DNA from 3 places in the Brevibacillus sp. NPDC003359 genome. Region 1 is predicted to be linked to each of the others. Evidence: predicted binding sites of a transcription regulator. Region 1 holds the regulator's gene; each other region holds the start of a gene.
What was found. The regulator CtsR, encoded in region 1, represses protease genes until heat stress. The targets are predictions, from matches to a motif close to ATGGTCAATAAAGGTCAAACA.
Positions count from the first base shown of each region.

Region 2: clpP (ATP-dependent Clp endopeptidase proteolytic subunit ClpP) is a predicted target of CtsR. The motif match lies at 4,679-4,699, and genes of this name have one in related genera.
Region 3: clpP (ATP-dependent Clp endopeptidase proteolytic subunit ClpP) is a predicted target of CtsR. The motif match lies at 5,223-5,243, and genes of this name have one in related genera.

Region 1 is NZ_JBIAOR010000022.1:56,743-63,218, forward strand. Features, by position in the region: gene ACFYU8_RS29085 (ATP-dependent Clp protease ATP-binding subunit) at 71-2,521, opposite strand; gene mcsB (protein-arginine kinase McsB) at 2,588-3,661, opposite strand; gene mcsA (protein-arginine kinase activator protein McsA) at 3,681-4,199, opposite strand; gene ACFYU8_RS29100 (CtsR family transcriptional regulator) at 4,216-4,680, opposite strand; gene ACFYU8_RS29105 (HAD hydrolase-like protein) at 4,876-5,553, opposite strand; gene ACFYU8_RS29110 (MGDG synthase family glycosyltransferase) at 5,583-6,476, opposite strand, start outside.
Region 2 is NZ_JBIAOR010000006.1:218,150-224,625, forward strand. Features, by position in the region: gene ACFYU8_RS17570 (PAS domain S-box protein) at 153-2,021, shown strand; gene ACFYU8_RS17575 (DUF4023 domain-containing protein) at 2,057-2,191, shown strand; gene ACFYU8_RS17580 (branched-chain amino acid ABC transporter substrate-binding protein) at 2,442-3,662, opposite strand; gene ACFYU8_RS17585 (stalk domain-containing protein) at 3,659-4,024, opposite strand; gene ACFYU8_RS17590 (hypothetical protein) at 4,386-4,607, shown strand; gene clpP (ATP-dependent Clp endopeptidase proteolytic subunit ClpP) at 4,739-5,341, shown strand; gene ACFYU8_RS17600 (H-type small acid-soluble spore protein) at 5,454-5,639, opposite strand; gene ACFYU8_RS17605 (hypothetical protein) at 5,650-5,832, opposite strand; gene ACFYU8_RS17610 (HPr family phosphocarrier protein) at 5,951-6,208, opposite strand; gene whiA (DNA-binding protein WhiA) at 6,258-6,476, opposite strand, start outside.
Region 3 is NZ_JBIAOR010000002.1:273,584-280,059, forward strand. Features, by position in the region: gene lon (endopeptidase La) at 1-1,188, opposite strand, end outside; gene lonB (ATP-dependent protease LonB) at 1,434-3,131, opposite strand; gene clpX (ATP-dependent protease ATP-binding subunit ClpX) at 3,330-4,595, opposite strand; gene clpP (ATP-dependent Clp endopeptidase proteolytic subunit ClpP) at 4,616-5,197, opposite strand; gene tig (trigger factor) at 5,330-6,476, opposite strand, start outside.

The sequences.
Region 1 (6,476 bases):
TATCATAATTACGCACCCAAAAAAAGAATACCTCCCGAATCAGGAGGCATTCTATTACGTTTCAACCAGCTTACGATTTCGTTTTTTCAAGGCGCTTGACAACCAGCTTGCCTTCTTCAGCCTCGATATTGACGGTATCGCCTTTACTGATCGTGCCCTTGAGCAATTCCTCGGACAAATTATCCTCGATGTGGCGCTGGATAGCACGACGCAGAGGACGCGCCCCATAGGCAGGATCAAAGCCTTCTTTTGCCAATACTTTCTTGGCTTCCTCGGTCAATTGGAAATCAATGTCTTGCTCTTTCAAACGTTTACGCAGATCGTCTGTCATGAGAGATACGATTTGTTCGATGTGCTCTTGCTCCAAAGAGTGGAACACAATGACTTCGTCGATACGGTTCAAGAACTCAGGACGGAAGCTCTTTTTCAGCTCATCCATGACTTTGTCCTTCATATCCTGATACTTTCTTTCCGAATCGTTGGTCGTGAAGCCGAGCGTCGTATTTTTCTTGATCATGTTGGCTCCGACATTGGAAGTCATGATGACAACCGTATTGCGGAAATCAACGGTACGGCCCTTGGAGTCTGTCAGACGACCATCATCCAGCACTTGTAGCAAGATGTTAAATACGTCTGGGTGGGCTTTCTCGATTTCGTCCAGCAAAATGACAGAGTAAGGCTTGCGACGCACTTTTTCGGTCAGCTGACCGCCTTCGTCAAAGCCCACGTAGCCAGGAGGGGCCCCTACCAGACGAGCGGTGGAATGCTTCTCCATGTACTCGGACATATCTACACGAATCATTGCATCCTCGTCGCCGAAAAGCGTCTCTGCCACGGCACGAGCCAATTCGGTTTTACCCACACCAGTAGGTCCCAGGAAGATAAACGAGCCGATCGGGCGTTTTGGGTCTTTAAGACCAGCACGGGCACGGCGGATTGCACGCGAGATGGATTTGACTGCTTCATCCTGACCAATGACACGATCGTGCAAAATCTCTTCCATCTTCAGCAAGCGCTCTGTTTCCTCTTCCTTCAACTTCAACACTGGAATACCCGTCCAACTCGCCACTACTTGCGCGATGTCTTCTGGCGTAACCTCCATGTTCAGCTGGCCTTGGCGCTCTTTCCAGTCTTTTTTCGTTTTATCCAGTTCTTCGCGCAGTTTTTGCTCCTGATCACGAAGTGCTGCTGCTTCCTCGAATTCTTGAGATTGCACTGCAGCATCTTTTTCCTTGCGCACCTCTTCCAGACGTGCCTCCAACTCTTTGAGGTTTGGCGGAACTGTAAAGGATTGCAAGCGAACTTTGGAAGCCGCCTCATCGACCAAGTCGATGGCCTTGTCAGGCAGGAAGCGCTCCGTAATATAGCGGTCAGACAGTTTTACTGCCTGCTCAATTGCTTCATCGGTAATTTTGACTCGATGGTGGGCTTCGTAACGATCACGAAGGCCATGCAGGATACGAATGGCATCTTCCGCTGTCGGTTCATCAACCCGAATCGGTTGGAAACGACGCTCTAGTGCCGCGTCTTTTTCGATGTACTTGCGATATTCATCCAGCGTAGTGGCACCTACGCACTGTAGCTCGCCACGTGCCAGAGCAGGCTTCAAAATGTTGGAGGCATCAATTGCGCCTTCTGCTCCGCCTGCACCAATCAAGGTGTGCAGCTCATCAATAAACAGGATGATGTTTCCTGCTTGGCGAATTTCGTCCATGATTTTTTTCAAACGATCTTCGAACTCACCCCGATACTTGGTTCCCGCAACAACGGTTCCCATATCGAGTGTCATGACGCGCTTATCACGAAGCGTCTCCGGAATTTCGTTGTTCACGATTTTTTGAGCAAGACCTTCTGCGATAGCTGTTTTCCCTACGCCAGGCTCCCCGATTAAAACAGGGTTGTTCTTGGTGCGTCTGCTAAGTACTTGGATCACACGTTCGATTTCTTTTTGACGACCGATGACCGGGTCCAGCCCGCCATCACGAGCGATCGCAGTCAGATCCCGAGCCAAACCGTCCAATGTCGGCGTATTCGCCGCTGGATTCCCTCCAGACGGTTGATGAGATGCCATCATTTCCGAGCTACCAAGAAGCTGGAGCACCTGCTGACGTGCCTTGTTCAGGCTAACGCCCAGATTGTTCATGATTCTCGCAGCAATGCCTTCTCCTTCACGGATCAAGCCAAGCAAAATATGTTCAGTCCCCACATAGGTATGACCCAGCTTGCGGGCTTCGTCCATCGATAGTTCAATAACCTTTTTGGCGCGAGGTGTATAGTTTGGTGTGTAATTACTACCGGACTGCTCTGTTCCTCGCCCGATTAACGACTCCACTTCACTCTGGATTTTATCGAGGCCAAGCCCAAGTGATTGCAGTGCCTTCGCCGCAATCCCTTCGCCTTCTCGAATAAGTCCCAGCAGCACATGCTCTGTCCCAATATCTTTGTGTCCGAGACGAACCGCCTCTTCCAGGGCAAGCGCCAGTACTTTTTGTGCTCGTTCTGTAAAACGTCCAAACATCATATCGTACACCTCCGTATAACCGTGTTTTTTCTCTATATGGTTAACAATTGCGTGATACCATTACGATTACTCTTGTGATTCGACTACGCGCAGACGTTCTCGGATTAGCCTTGCCCTTCTTTCATCTCGTTGGTCCGGAGTGAGCTTTTGTCCAGCGTGGTGTTGTAAAAAACCTGGCTGTGTCGTGACCAACAGCTCGTTTAAGACCAGCGGAGATACATTTGGAATGATCCCTAGATCAATCCCCAGACGTACATCAGACAGGCGTTGAGCCGCTTCCTTGGACTCTACCGTGCGGGCGTACATCAGGATACCATACGACCGAAAAATCCGATCCTCCAAAGAAACCCGGGTATGCTCCAGCAAATAAGTACGTGCCACACGTTCTTGCTCAATAATCTGTCTGGCTACACCGTAGAGATTGGAAAGGATATCCGACTCAGACAACCCCAGCGTGACCTGATTAGATAACTGAAAAAGATTCCCTAGAGCTTCGCTGCCCTCTCCATAAATTCCTCTAACAACTAGACCAACTTGATTAATTGCCTGTAAAATTCTGCTGATCTGCTGCGTCATCACCAGAGCGGGCAAGTGCAACATCACAGATGCACGAATTCCCGTCCCCACATTAGTTGGGCAGCTTGTAAGATAACCTCTTGTTTCGTCGAACGCATAATTCAAGTTTTTCTCAAATATGTCGTCTATCTTCGTACCTAATTCCCATGCCTCGTTCAAACGAAACCCGGGTAATAGTACCTGTATTCGAATATGGTCTTCTTCATTAACCATAATGCTGACGGACTCATCTTCACGAAGCAATACGGCACCTTTGCGAGATTCCTCTGCCAGATGAGGGCTAATCAGATGCTTTTCTACGAGCACGCGTTTTTCTAACGGGTTTATTTGGTCCATATGGATGACCTGAAGCTTAAGCTTTTTGCGCATGGCTTCCGAATCGCTTACTTCTGTTACCTTTCTGACGACTTCCTCGCCCTGCGAGTCCGTTGCCAATAACGGAAAAGGGTGCTGGCGTAGGTTACGGGCGATACGCAGCCGTGTACTAATGACAATGTCGGAATCAGGACCTTCTCCTTTCATCCAATTGCTCCACGGGTTTTGCATAAACTGCTTCTGGGACATAACCAGCTAACCTCCCTTGCTACGATTGGGCCATTTTTTGTTCCAATGCTCGAATTCGATCACGCATTTCTGCTGCCTTCTCGAACTCTTCACTGGCGACATGACTTTGCAACGCTTGCTTTAGTTGCTCCAGCTCTTTGCGGATCTTCAATTTGCCACCGGTTCGCTCTGGTACTTTTCCACTATGCTGTGTGTTTCCATGAATCCGGCGGAAAAGTGGGTCCAGTCGATCACCCAAAAAAGTGTAGCAATCACTACAGCCAAATCGGCCGCTTTTACTGAATTGAGCATATGTGAGTCCACATGTTTCGCATTGAAGCGGCTTATTAGATGCCGTTTCGCGTCCATTCTTTTGCATGGGATCAAATTTTAAAAGTCCTGACAGGAGATTGTTGATGCTGAAGTTGTGAAAGCCGGTAAAGACGTCCCCTTTTTCATGAGCACACTGCTCGCAAATATGGTATTCGGTTTTTTCGCCATTGACGATTTTCGTCAAATGAAGTGTCGCCGGTCGTTTTCCGCATTCCTCACAGTTCATTCCATCATACCTCCTTTTACTTCAACAGGATTGCTGCGATCATCTGCTTTAAAATATTTGCCCGCAAACGATCCCGCAATTCAGCTTCTAGCGTTAATACGTTTCGCGAGGTAGCGATTTTCATCAAGGTGGCTTCCCTGATGTTGACTAATCCTTCCTCCAATAGTCTTTCTACGATCGCATTTCCCACGCTCTGAGTGATGCTCTCACCAATCAGTTCTTCTGTTAGCAATTCCTGCAAGCGTGCTTTGCTTACAATCTGCACCTTGCGTATGCGAATATACCCGCCGCCCCCGCGCTTACTCTCTACACTGTATCCTTTTTGAACGGTAAAGCGCGTATTGATGACGTAATTGATCTGAGACGGCACACATTGAAAATGGTCGGCAAGCTCACTACGCTGAATCTCGATCGATCCATTGGGACTGTTTGTAATGATGCTTTTTAAGTGATGTTCAATGATGTCCGAGATGTTACGCAAGTCATCGCCTCCTATTCCTCTGTGTTGTTTTCTATGGTTACCTATTGACTTTGACTATCTTTGACGTTAATTATAATGGGTTTAGTGCGTGCCCGCAAGTGTCCCTTACACATTCTAGTGTGGGCAAAAGAAGGTCGCTTGAAACTTGGACATGATCAACAAAAAAACCACTCCCTGAGGAATGGTTTATGTTTGTTATTGTGTATTGGTGTCGATTGCTGGCACATGATTCAGTAGCTGAGAGAAGCTGGTGATGATGACATCTGCACCATCAAGCTCGCCTGGTTTGGCAAAACCAAAGTCGCATCCAATGGTAAATAAGCCGTTTATCTTGCCTGCTTCCACGTCGGAGTGACGATCTCCTACCATGACGGCCTGCCCGATTTTGTAATCAGACAACAATTTTGCAACCAGGTCATTTTTGGAATGCGTACGGAAACGGCCAGCGGAGTACAGGTCGGTCATCAGCGGCTTTAACTCGTATTCCTGACAAATGGCATCGATGTACTCTTCCTGCCCATTGCTTGCTACAAACAAAGCAAATCCTTTTTCACGCAGCTTTTCCAAGGTTGATTTTACATCCGGATATAGGTCAGTCACTCTTTCTTTGAGTAACTGGATTTCATTGTCTAGCAAGAAGGCGTCTGCTGAGCGAATTGCTTCCTCACTCGCGCCCGGCAACAATTTGTCCCAGATCTGCTCGATCGTCATTCCCAGTACATTGATCAGTTCACCTTCGTCAGGGGTCTCCCCTTGCCATAGCCCTTTTTGACGAAGCTGATCAAACGTTCGAATAAATGCCGGGGTCGACAGTTTTTCTGTTTGCAGTAACGTGCCATCCATATCAAATAGTATGGCGAATGGTACAGTCATAGGTTCCTCCGTTTTGTCTGGCTAGGCAGCTATTCTAATTCTCCAGGCAACATCTTCATATCATCCATGATAAACTCGGTAATTCGTTGTGCTGCATCTGGCTTCGAGATTTTTTGTCCCATTCTACGCATATAATCCACCTTTGACGGGCTATGCAATAGTTCATCGATAAAGTAAATCAACTGCTCAGACAGATTCGCGTGTACAGCACATCCATTATTGAGCAAAAAGTGGCTGTTCCTCTCTTCCTGTCCAGGCAGAGGGTTGTAAATAATCATGGGTACTCGTTTACTCATTACCTCAGCTGATGTGAGCCCGCCTGATTTGGTGACAATTAAATCAGCCGTTTCCAAGTATTCGTGGAAGTTATTGATGAATTTTAGCGGTACGACCTCATGGCGATACGTACGATTTATAACTTTTTTGTACAGCTTGTCGTTTGTCCCTGTTAACACAAAGGTTTTCAGAGGAAGGTTAATCTCTTCTAGCCCATCTAATACCTTTTCCATCGAGCCGAGACCCAATCCGCCCCCTGACAGAATAATGCTCTTTTGTCCAGGAGCGAGGCCAAGCTTTTGCCGAATCAAATCGTGTTCTAATGGCAAGCTGAATTTTTTCATGATGGGAATGCCCATCGGAATGAATTTTTGATGATCCTGTCGATAAACGTCTAACAGATAATACAGTTGTTCATGGCCGATGAAGTAATAATTGATATGGTGATTAATCCAAGAAGGATGGATTGTATAGTCGGTAATGATCGTATAGATTGGTTCCTTCCAATCATTTCTCCCTTTCAGTACGGAGAGCATACAGCTTGCAAACGGATGCGTAGCAATAAAGGCATCAGGCTGTACACTGTTGATCAGCTTTTTTAGTTTGTTTGCCAATAACTTATTCATTAGCACATTCATATCGAAGAA
Region 2 (6,476 bases), on a different contig from region 1:
TCCATGCGAGTCAGAACCTACATACATAATCAATTCATATGCAATAACAAACTATTCCAAATTAATTGATAGGAAAATGGCTCCTATATCTCGAATAGTTACGACAACGTTATCTCATTCAAATACTTGATAGACTATGCGGGGGAAATCTGATGAACAAGCTTAATACCCCTTTCTTATGGAAAAAGAAACGATCGAAAAAGGAACTCACACAAGTGTTGTTCCCAGATCAAATATTAAAAGCATTTTTTCACTTTACGACGGATGCTATCTCGATTAGTGATCTCGATAACAATATCGTCTTGGTAAATCATGCTTTTGAGCAATACTACGGTTGGTCCATGGAGGAGATTTACGCTTCACCGCTTTGCTTTATTCCAGACGAGTACAGGAGTGAGACCAAACAGTTATTTGATGCGGTCAGGAGCATGGGTGTATTACTAACCAATTACGAAACGATCAGGCAGCGAAAAGATGGCAGTAAGATGGATGTCATTCTATCTGCAGCTCCGATTAAAGACGAAACGGGAAAAATTATTGGAGCTTCCTGTATCACCCGTGACATTTCCGACCGCAAAAAAATTGAAGAGGCCTTGCGCCAAACCGAAGCCAGATATCGTCTCCTCATCGATCATACCCAGGATATCGTGACGATTTATGATTTATCCATGCGACGCATCTATGCATCCCCATCAATCGAGCAATTGGGATTTGTTCCAGCCGAGGTTACCTCCCCTAACAATCTGCAACTCACACATCCAGAAGATATCCCTCTGTTCCAGGACAAATTTCAAGAGATCGTGGCAACGAAACAACCCGTCCATTTCGAGACGCGCTCTATGGATAAGAATGGAAGTGAGGCCTCCTTCGAAACACGCGGTATCCCCATTCTAAGCGCGGAAGGGGACGTCCAAAACATTATGTTAGTCTCGCGTAATGTCACGGAACGCAAATACTCTGAGGCTGCCTTGTTCAAAAGCGAGAAAACAAACAAAATCATCTCGGAATACACAGATGATCTCATTCTAATTACAGACAAACACGGAGATATCCTCTATCTCTCCCCTTCTCATTCACGCGTAATGGAAACGAAAGAGAATTGCCGTCAGCTCACCTTTGCCGACATTCATCCTGAAGATCGCCAGACGGTCATTGACCACTTTCATTATTTACTGGGGACCCAAGAACCAAAGATATGCGAGTTCCGTTTCCAAACCAAAAATAACAAATGGATCGTTCTCGAATCAAAGGGTGCCCCCATCCTGACGAAAACGGGAGACTGTGATGGCTTTATCATCGTATCGCGGGATATTACAGAACGCCGAAATAACGAGGAGTTATTGCGGAAGGCTGAGAAGCTGTCCGTGATTGGGGAGCTGGCTGCTGGAATCGCCCATGAGATTCGCAATCCGCTAACATCTTTAAGAGGCTTTATACAGTTTCTTTATCCGAGCATGAATGATAATCAGCAGTACGCCGACATCATGCTCTCTGAACTGGACCGAATCAATTTCATTGTGAGTGAATTGCTAGTCTTAGCAAAGCCACATAGCATTCAAATCAAGCCTCTTCCGCTCATCCCTTTGCTGGAAAACGTCTTGGCACTATTGAGCTCGGAAGCAAATCTGAAAAACATCGATTTCCGTACCGCATTTGATTACCATCCGATCATTGAAGGAGAAGAGAACCAGCTCAAGCAGGTCTTTATCAACATCATTAAAAATGCGATCGAAGCGATAGAAGGACATGGTGAGGTTCATCTTGCCACCTCTTTAAAAGACAATCATCAGGTGCTCATTTCGCTCACAGATACTGGCTGTGGAATCTCCGAAGAAATGATTCACAAGCTGGGTGCCCCCTTTTTCACAACAAAAGAAAACGGAACAGGTCTTGGTCTCATGATCAGCAGCAAAATCATGAAAGACCATAACGGCAGCCTGGAAATTAAAAGCAGGGAGCACGAAGGTACAGTGGTAGAGATCACATTGCCGATTGTACAGGACCAAATTGGGTCATCCTAGAAAGGTCTACATCCCATCATCAGCGGAGGTGCCCTATGGATTTCACCAAAATGAGCACGAGTGAGTTCGTGGCCAAAATTCGCGAATCCCAAGCGAAAAACCTGCGAAACAGACAACATCAGGGCTATGGTCATCCGGAACAGCGTCTGCCCAGCAAGCAACGAGTATAACCAAGCAAAAACCCACCTGCGGGCTCAACGCCGGGCCAGGTGGGTTTTTTGCTTATTATTGTGGATCTTGCTTATTCAGGTTACGATCTCTTTCGGACTTTTGCTTCTGGGTGCCTTGCGTCTTGCTGCTGTGTCCTTGGTTGCCGCCATTCTTCGTATTTCGATTGTTTGACATTAGAATCCCTTCCTTTTCATTCTGGTCTTCATGCCAAACGTAGTATGTCCCAAACGGCTCATTCATAATGAAGAATTACTTTGCTTCACCCATGAATACTTTCTTTCCGTCCTCATACTTGTACACGTATACGGAAGCAAAGTCGTTGTCGCCTTTATCATTGAACGTTACGTTGACGAATTTGCCTTTATAATCTTTGGTTTTGTGAACAGCTTCCAGCACTTGTTCACGAGTTGGCTTTTTGCCGCCGTTTGCTTTGATCGCTTCTTCCAGACCGTTCAGCATAACACCCATGGAGTCATAACCAAACGAAGTGAAGATCCCTACCTTGTTGCCAGTTGCGCTCTCGAAGTCAGTGATCCATTTCTTACCTTCTTCGGTAGCACCAATATCGCCAACAGTAGAAGTAAAGACTACGTTATTGGCATTTTCCGCACCAGCAATTTTCACCATGTCAGCGGAGTCGTAGCCATCGCCACCCATGAAGACACCTTTGAAGCCTTTTTCACGTGCTTGTTTCACGATGATCCCTGCATCAGAGTAATATCCACCGAAGTAGATCATCTCTGGATTTTTCGCAAGGATTTGAGTGATGATCGCACTATAATCCTTCTCGCCTGCTGTTACCCCTTCAAAGCCGAGAACTTGTACACCGTCTTTTTCAAATTGCTTTTTCACTTCTTTCGCAAGTCCTTGCCCATAAGCAGCCTTGTCATGCATGACGAAAGCCGTTTTTACATTCAACTGATTTTTGGCAAAAACAGCGGCCTTGGAGCCTTGTTGATCATCACGCGCACAAATGCGGTGTACGATCTTCTTGCCTTGCTCAGTCAAATCTGATCCCGTTGCGGAAGGAGATACCATCACGAGCTTCTCTTGCTCGTATTGCGCTGCTGCCGTAATCGAAGCACCTGTTGTAGCATGGCCTACTACCCCGACTACATCAGGGTTCGAAATCAACATTTGCGCGACTGCTACCCCTTGTTTTGGGTCAGCTTGATCGTCTTGAGCGGACAATTGAACGTCAAAGCCAAGTGCCTTGAATGCCTCCAACTTTTCTTTCAACGCATATTCCGCACCAGCTTTTGCTGTGCTTCCGTAATCGGAGTACTGTCCAGACATCGGACCAACTACAGCAATCACGAGCTTTTCAGTAGCTCCGCCCGTGCTTCCTCCGCTATTGTTACTCGGCTGTGGTGTCGCGCTCTGTCCGCCCGTACCTCCACCGCAGCCCGCGAGCAATGTGCTCAGAGCAAATGTCGCAGCCAGTATCGACAATGATTTCTGTTTTTTCATAGCAAAACTTCCCCCTCTTTATTTATGAGCAAACTATGAATCACAATCTTATTGTAGGATATTTTAGAAAATTTGCAATAGAAATCATTGAAAGAAGAATCAATCAAAAAACCTCTAACGCTGTCTGCTAATAGAGGCGTAACACGAGTTGCATGAAGCAAATAGCCACTTCTACGCATAGAAGTGGCTATCTTGTTGAGAAGAATCCCATTCATTTTAGGAATTAATTGGAAGGCTTTTGCACCCAATTCTTGGGCGATGAATACGAGAGGAACGAGTACTGCTCCGGTCATTGGACGTGGCGGATTTGCTACACTGGTTTCTTTGCCGTTTTTTATAAGCAAGTTTTTGTTTTCGTACATACGCAACACCATTCTCAGTAACGATTTCTTGTGGGAATGGGAACTCCTTGCCGTTTAGCTGAACCTTGATTTTTTGTTGCTGTACAGGTGCAGGAGCAGTTTGGGCAAACGCAGCCGTTGCCGCTGCACTTCCTGTTAGAAGAGCTGATGTCAGCATCATTGTCGAAAACTTGCGAAGCATAATAGACACCCTAAAAAACGAATTCCAATTTTTCTTCCTTCTTTTACATTCCATACATTTCCTATGTAATACTCTTCCCAAACATGACCAGACTAAGGTAAAAATATATCCCACGAACAAATGTTTTTGTGCACAACCTGTGCATAACATTGTGGATAACTTTCGAAAGTGAGGCTTGCCATGGCAGGGGAACGTTTTTTTCTCATTTATCAAGAGGCTAGTGACGAAGAATGCTTATTGACCATTGAACCATACAAAGACCAGCAGGAGCTGGCGGAAGCCATTAATCAGCTGCAAGCCAAGCAAGTCGATGAGTATACAATCATCAAGGGGAGAAAGATGAAGGCCACGCTGAAACTCGCCGTCGATTTGACCGAAGCTGACGAGAATTCCAAGGAATGAATGTTTTCTTTTTAGCGTAGGTTTAGACAGAGGGAAATTGGCAAACATGGTAGTGAGGGCGCGCACTTATGTGTTTGACCTTCATTGACCTTTTGTGTATGATATTGTTACAAAGAGAGGAGGAAGACTAGATGCATATGAATTTAATTCCAACCGTCATTGAACAGACCAACCGCGGGGAACGTGCCTACGACATTTATTCCCGCCTGCTCAAAGACCGCATCATCTTTCTGGGAACCCCAATCAACGACACCGTAGCCAATATCGTTGTGGCACAGTTGTTGTTCCTTCAGGCGGAAGATCCGGAGAAAGACATTCACTTGTACATAAACAGCCCAGGCGGTTCTATTACTGCTGGTATGGCGATTTACGATACTATGCACTTCATCAAGCCTGATGTGTCCACCATTTGTATCGGAATGGCTGCTTCTATGGGAGCATTCCTGCTGGCTGCTGGGGCAAAAGGCAAGCGCTTTGCTCTGCCAAACAGTGAAGTCATGATCCACCAACCATTGGGTGGCGCACAAGGTCAAGCGAGCGACATTGAGATTGCCGCAAAACGTATTTTGAAGATGCGTGATCATCTGAATACCATCTTGGCTGAACGCACTGGACAGCCTTTGGAGCGCATCCAAAAGGATACCGATCGCGACAACTTCCTCTCTGCCGCAGAAGCAGTAGAGTACGGATTGATTGACAAAGTAATCACTTCCGAATCGTCTTCCAAAAAATAAGAGATACGTCGTAAAAAAGAAGCACTCGTGCCAAAGCTACTGGCCGAGTGTTTTTTGTATGCCGAGCAAACACCAAGAGGCATCCCTTGGTTTGCTCGGCCTTTTCCATGGGTCATTGTGATACTTCCATTAACTGACTGACATAGACTGTCCGGCTATGCCCTGGATTTTTTTCCTCATGCACACGTGCTGTTGACGTTTTTTCATCTACAGCATCGATCCAAACGGCTTGTCCTTCGTACTCTACCTTGATATGTTCGTCGGAGCTCATAATGGCTTGTGCTCTCGTTACATTCATAAGCGGCTCCCTATTGCTCATCTTCAAGGGCCTGCTTGGCTGACGATGCCCCTGTCATCGTGTCTACACTCGTCTCTTCAATCAGGCCGTTCTGATCAGAAACGATTCCGCCCCCTAGTCCCTCGTTAATCATCCGGTCAATGTCCATATCAAAGCAATCGCGGCCTTCGTGACACGAATCACGGTTACTCATGTCTGATTCCTCCTTCACGCAATTTACATGGTTAGAAATGCCCTGCACGAAGTGAATTGATACATGGACATCAACAAAAAAAGACACCTCCCTAAAGGGAAAAGTGTCTCTCGTGACTCTATTCTTCCTTGCTTACCAGATTCGTAAGGCTAGTGACTGCCTGGGAGGCATCCGGCCCTTCTGCCAAAATGGTAATTTCCGTTCCAGAGCTGATTGCGAGGCTCATGATACCCATGATGCTTTTCGCATTGACCTTTTTGTTGCCTTTTTCTACGAATACTTCGGATGCAAAACGGTTAGCCTCTTGTACGAAAAAAGCTGCTGGACGAGCCTGCAAACCGGTCTTTAACTGAACCACAACCTGCTGTTGAACCATGAATGGACCTCCTTACTTATAGACTATTATCCTTTAGTATATCATGCATCTACATCGAAATATTTTGTTTTTCTCGTATTTTGTCAGCGATTTCGTTAATTTTTCGCAAGCGGTGGTTAATACCCGATTTGCTCACTATTCCGCTCGGCACCATCTCGCCCAATTCTTTTAAATTGATGTCAGGATGAGCCACTCGAAGCTCCGCGACCTCGCGCAGACGCCTTGGCAAATTCTCCAATCCCATCTCTTGATCGATGAGCTGAATATT
Region 3 (6,476 bases), on a different contig from region 1:
AGTACGGCGGTGTCCGCGAATTTCTGCTTCATCGCGCACTCCACCCAAGGAAATGCGAACGAAATTACGCCCAATTGCACGCGCTACGGAACGGGCCAGAGAAGTTTTCCCGACACCCGGAGGACCTACCAGACAAAGGATCGGTCCACGCATGGAGTTTACCAACTTTTGTACAGCCAAATACTCCAAGACGCGCTCTTTTGGTTTATCCAAGCCGTAATGATCTTCATCGAGAACTTGCTGGGCATGGTGAATATCCAGATTGTCTTCTGTCGTCTTCGCCCAAGGCAGTGCAAACAAGGTATCGATATACGTGCGAATGACCGAGCCTTCCGCAGATGTCGCCGGCATCTTTTCCAGACGCTCGAGCTCCTTCTCGATCTTCGCTTTGATCCGCTCAGGAGCGTCTGATTTTTCGAGCCCGGCACGCAGCTCATCTACTTCACCTTGGCGTCCGTCCTTGTCGCCCAGCTCTTTTTGGATAGCTTTCATTTGCTCACGCAGGTAATATTCCTTTTGCGTGCGCTCCATTTGTTTCTTCACGCGGTTCCCGATCTTGCGCTCCAGCTCGAGTACCTCGCGCTCGTTATTCAAAATGGTCAAAAGAATCTCGAGACGTTCCTTGATGTTGGTCGTCTCCAAAATTTCTTGTTTGTCCTTCATCTTGAGCGGCAAATGCGAAGCAAGCACATCCGCCAAACGTCCTGGTTCCTCAATGTCCTGCACAGAGGTTAACGTTTCTGGGGAAACCTTTTTGGACAGCTTGATGTACTGCTCAAAGTGGCCCAGCAAGGAACGCATTAAAGCTTCCACTTCGTTTTTTTCTGTTTTTTCATCTTGCAAATATGTAATCGACACGACGAAATAATCTTCTTTTTGAAGATACTCCTCGATCTTCGCGCGTTGCAAGCCTTCTACCAATACACGGATTGTCCCATTCGGCAGCTTCAGCATTTGTTTGACACGCGCAACGGTACCAATACTGTAGATTTGCTCAGCGTCTGGCTCTTCTATATGGACCTCTTCCTGTGTCGCAAGCAAAATCTTGTTATCGTCTACCATGGCTTGCTCCAATGCGCGGATGGACTTTTCCCGTCCAACGTCTAAATGGAGTACCATTGTCGGATAAACAAGCAATCCTCGCAACGGGAGAAGCGGTAATTCTCGTTTACCGGAACGTTCGCCCAAGCGGATGCACCTCTCCTTGTTGATCTACCCTCTTACGAAGAGCCTTATAACAGACAAAAACGGCCCTCAAAGCCGTTTTTAAACGCCCGCCCGGCCCAAAAAACGAGACAAAAAAGATCATACGCAATCATTTTTGTGGAGCTCGTTTCAGGCCGGGCAAGGCCTCAGGCTCTTTGCAAGCAGAAGCTTTTTTCCATTGTAGCGCAAACACAATCCGATGTCTAATCCGCGAGCATACCCGACTGTTACAGTGATACCGGAGAGGAAGCGAGATCCTCTGCTGGGATTTGCAAAGTAAATCCCGTTGCCTCTTCTTCTTGCATGGTAGCTTGCGGTACAGCTAGCTCGATTACTTCAGAGACCGTGGACACTGGAATGATCTCAATCCCTTTCATGTCAGTAAAAATGCTCTGCCAGTTTTCCTGTGGAATGAGGACTCTGGTCGCTCCGGCTTGTTTGGCTGCCTCCACCTTCGCAACTACACCCCCAACCGGCTTTACCTTCCCATGAATACTCACTTCGCCAGTCATAGCCAGTAAATTATCGACAGGCTGATTCAAAATCGCAGAGTAGATCGCTGTTGCAATGGTAATTCCCGCAGAAGGCCCATCCACAGGGCTGCCTCCCGGAAAATTGATATGCAGATCATAATCATACGGACGGACGCCCATTCTGTTCAGGACAGTCAAAACGTTTTCGATCGATCCTTTTGCCATCGACTTTCGGCGAATCGTCCGGCTGCGGCTGCCCATTTCCTCTTCCTCAGCCATTCCTGTCATCGCCAATCGACCTTGACCTAGAACAGCGGCTGGAGAAGCGGTCACTTCCAGCTCCATCACACTGCCCATGTTCGGACCGTACACAGCAAGACCATTGACCAATCCGACCTGCGGCGTATCATGCACCTGCTTTTCGGGACGCGGCGATTTTTGACTGCTGTGCATCACCCATTCCACATCTGCAGCCTGGATGTCTTTGCGCTCTTCAGTTAAGGCTATTCCCGCAGCGATTTGCAGTGTATTGATCGCTTCACGTCCATTGGTCGCATAACGCTCGATCACGGAAACAGCGCCGTCTTCTATATCCATATTCATTTTAGGCACAGCCGTACGCACGATACTCCCAATTTCTCCAGCCTTCAATGGGCGAAAAAAGATTTCCAGGCAACGGGAACGAAGAGCAGGAGGCAGTTCTTCAGGCAACCTCGTCGTCGCTCCAACCAGACGGAAGTCGGCGGGCAAACCGTATTTGAAAACGTCATGAATATGCGAAGGAATTTGGTTATTTTCCTCGCTGTAGTAAGCACTTTCCAGCATGACTTTGCGATCTTCGAGAACTTTTAGTAATTTATTCATCTGAACAGGATGAAGTTCCCCTATTTCATCAAGAAAAAGCATGCCACCGTGCGCTTTTGTCACAGCTCCTGGTTTTGGCTGTGGAATACCAGCCTGTCCAAGTGAGCCTGCTCCTTGATAGATGGGATCATGTACGGAGCCGATTAGCGGGTCAGCAATCCCGCGCTCATCAAAACGAGCAATCGTCGCATCGATTTCAATAAACTTGGCATCCGAAGAAAACGGGGATAGCTGATTTTTCTTCGCTTCTTCCAGCACGACCCTAGCCGCTGCGGTCTTGCCTACACCAGGCGGTCCATAAATAATGACATGCTGTGGGTTGGGACCACACAAAGCGGCACGCAACGCGCGAAGCCCATCTTCTTGTCCTACAATTTCTGCCAAAGTAGCTGGTCTTGTTCTCTCTGACAGTGGTTCTGTCAACGCAACCATTCTCATTTTACGAATAGAATCAAGATCCTTGCGCGATTCCTTTTCGGTTGAGGTTTTCGTGTTTCTCTGCGCTCGCAGCAAGTTCCAAAAGTAGGTGCCGATCACGATACCAACAACCACTTCAATGACAGCAATGACCAATGTCGTATAGTCCATATGCAGTCCCTCCCATGCGTCTTCGCTTACGGTCAACTTTCATCCCCCGAAAAGAGGGGATCACGTTCATAACCGCTTTGTGCATATGTAAAATCTTCTCTTGAACGATATCAAGTAGTATTGCCCCGCAAGCGTGGACGTAAACCAACAACAAAAAAACCACCTCGCTTATAACGAGATGGTTTTTGTATACGATGCTTATGCTGTTTCTTCGTGCAATTCCTGGCCTTCCTTGGTCAACAGTTGCGGCTTCACTTTGTCGCGTACCGTTTCTTCGGTAATCACGCACTTGTTGACGTCTTCTCTGGAAGGAAGTTCATACATCATATCGAGCATGATTTGTTCGATAATCGCACGCAGTCCGCGCGCACCAGTGTTGCGCTTAATCGCTTCTTTAGCGATTTGCATGAGCGCTCCGTTATCGAACTCTAGCTCAACACCGTCGAGACTCAGCAGTTTTTGGTACTGTTTCACCAAAGAGTTTTTCGGCTCTGTCAGGATACGCACGAGCGTCTCCTCATCCAGCGGCTCCAAGGTAGCCAGAACTGGCAAACGACCGACGAACTCCGGAATCAGACCAAATTTCAGCAGGTCTTCCGGCAAAATGTATTTCAGGTATTCTCCGGCTTTCAGATCGCCTTTTACGCCATCGCCGAAGTCTGCACCGAAACCGATGACTTTTTTACCCAAACGACGCTTGATAATTTGCTCGACGCCATCAAATGCACCGCCGCAAATGAACAAAATGTTCGAGGTGTCGATTTGGATGAACTCTTGATGAGGATGCTTGCGTCCGCCTTGTGGTGGAACACTCGCAACGGTACCCTCCAAAATTTTCAAGAGCGCTTGTTGAACGCCTTCGCCAGATACATCACGTGTGATGGATGGGTTTTCCGATTTGCGGGCTACCTTATCAATCTCGTCGATGTAAATGATGCCTTTTTCAGCCTTCTCGACATCATAGTCAGCAGCCTGGATGAGCTTGAGCAAAATGTTTTCAACGTCTTCACCCACATAGCCTGCTTCTGTCAAAGAAGTTGCATCCGCAATCGCGAAAGGTACATTCAGAATGCGCGCCAATGTTTGCGCGAGCAACGTTTTTCCGCTACCAGTCGGACCGATCAGCATGATGTTGGATTTTTGCAGCTCCACATCCTCGATCTTCGCCCCAGAATTAATCCGTTTGTAGTGGTTGTACACCGCTACAGACAAGGACTTCTTCGCCATATCTTGACCGATAACATAGTCGTCCAAGATTTTGCGAATTTCCACTGGCTTTGGAATTTCTTTCATATCGATTTCTTCTTCAGTGCCCAGCTCTTCCTGTACAATTTCATTGCACAGTTCGATACATTCGTCACAAATGTAAACACCAGGACCAGCTACCAGCTTGCGCACCTGTTCCTGGGACTTGCCGCAGAAGGAACACTTCAGTTGGCCTTTGTCGTCGTTAAACTTAAACATGCGCTTCACCTCACAACGGGTCAGTTTTTGCGTTCAATAATAGAGTCAATCAATCCGTAGGCCTTTGCTTCTTCTGCGCTCATGAAATTGTCGCGGTCTGTATCTTGCTCTACACGTTCGTAAGGCTGACCTGTCCGCTCAGACAAAATCTCATTCAGCTGGCGCTTCGTTTTCATAATCCATTCCGCATGAATGCGGATGTCTTCTGCTTGCCCGCGCACACCACCGAGTGGCTGGTGAATCATCACTTCGGCATTTGGCAGAGCGAAGCGCTTGCCTTTGGCACCAGCAGCCAACAAGAAAGCACCCATGCTGGCAGCCATGCCCACACAAATCGTGGATACATCCGGTTTGATGTACTGCATGGTGTCATAGATGGCCATTCCTGCTGTAACAGAACCACCTGGAGAGTTTATGTATAGCGATATGTCTTTGTCCGGATCTTCTGCCTGCAAGAAAAGCAGCTGGGCGACAACCAGATTGGCGATTTCATCATCAATCTCGGTGCCCAAGAGAATAATCCGGTCTTTCAAGAGGCGCGAGTAAATATCGTAGGAGCGCTCGCCCCTGCTTGTTTGCTCGATGACCATAGGGATCAACATTATGTATTTTCCTCCTTTGCCGAAAAAAGTCAATGGTGGAAAAACAAGGCACGATACACTCGTGCCTTGTGGTCTTGACAGTCAGCGTTCAGGGTTAGCCTGCCCACTGACCAATCATGCGTTCTTCTAAGCTTATGCTGTTACTTTGCTTTCTGCAACCAGCAAATCTACTGTTTTGCGAGTTTGCACATCGCGGTACAGAGCAACCATGCCATCTTGTGCGGAGAAGATTTTGCGCAGTTCATCTGCTGGGCGGCCGTATACGCCAGCCAGTTTATCGAGTTCTGCGTTTACGTCTTCTTCTGTTGCTTCGATGTTTTCTGCTTTACCGATTGCTTCCAAAGTCAAGGAAGTGCGAACGCGGGATGTTGCGTCTGCACGCAATTGATCACGCAGTTGGCTCTCATCCATGCCGGAGAACTGGTAGTACAGCTCCAGAGTCATTCCTTGGTATTGCAGGCGTTGGCCAAATTCATTTACCATTTGATCCAATTCATGCTCAACCATTACTGCTGGCAGATCGATCTCAGCGCTTTCAGCTGCTTTCAGAACGAGCTGTTCACGAACATATTGATCTTTTTCTTGCGCAGTTTTTTCTTCGAGTTTTTTCTTGGTGTCTGCTTTCAGCTCTTCCAGCGTGTCGAACTCGCTCACGTCTTTGGCAAACTCATCATCCAAAGCAGGCATGTTTTTGCGCTTCAGGCTGTTCAGCTTCACTTGGAATACCGCTTCTTTACCAGCGAGGTTAGGAGAGTGGTACTCTTCAGGGAAAGTTACGGTAATTTCTTTTTCTTCGCCGATGTTCAGGCCAGCCAATTGCTCTTCGAACCCTGCGATGAAAGTACCGGAACCCAGTTCCAGAGAGTAATCTTCCGCTTTACCGCCTTCAAAAGCTACTCCGTCTTGGAAGCCTTCGAAATCGATGATAGCGATATCGCCTGTTTGTGCGGCACCCTCTTCTACTGCTACGAGCTCAGCATGACGCTCTTGCATACGCTTCAGTTCAGCGTCAACGCTCTCTTCTGTTACAGAGAAGTCTTTTTCTTCGATGGACAGACCTTTGTAGTCGCCCAGCTTCACTTCAGGCTTCACAGTTACAGTCGCTTTGAAGATCAGGTTTTTCCCTTGTTCCATTTGCGTTACGTCTACTTCTGGACGATCAACTGGCTCGATACCAGCTTCACGAACAGCTTGTCCGTATGCAGTTGGAAGCAGAATGTCAAGAGCGTCTTGGTACAGAGATTCTACACCAAAACGGGATTCGAACATCTTGCGTGGT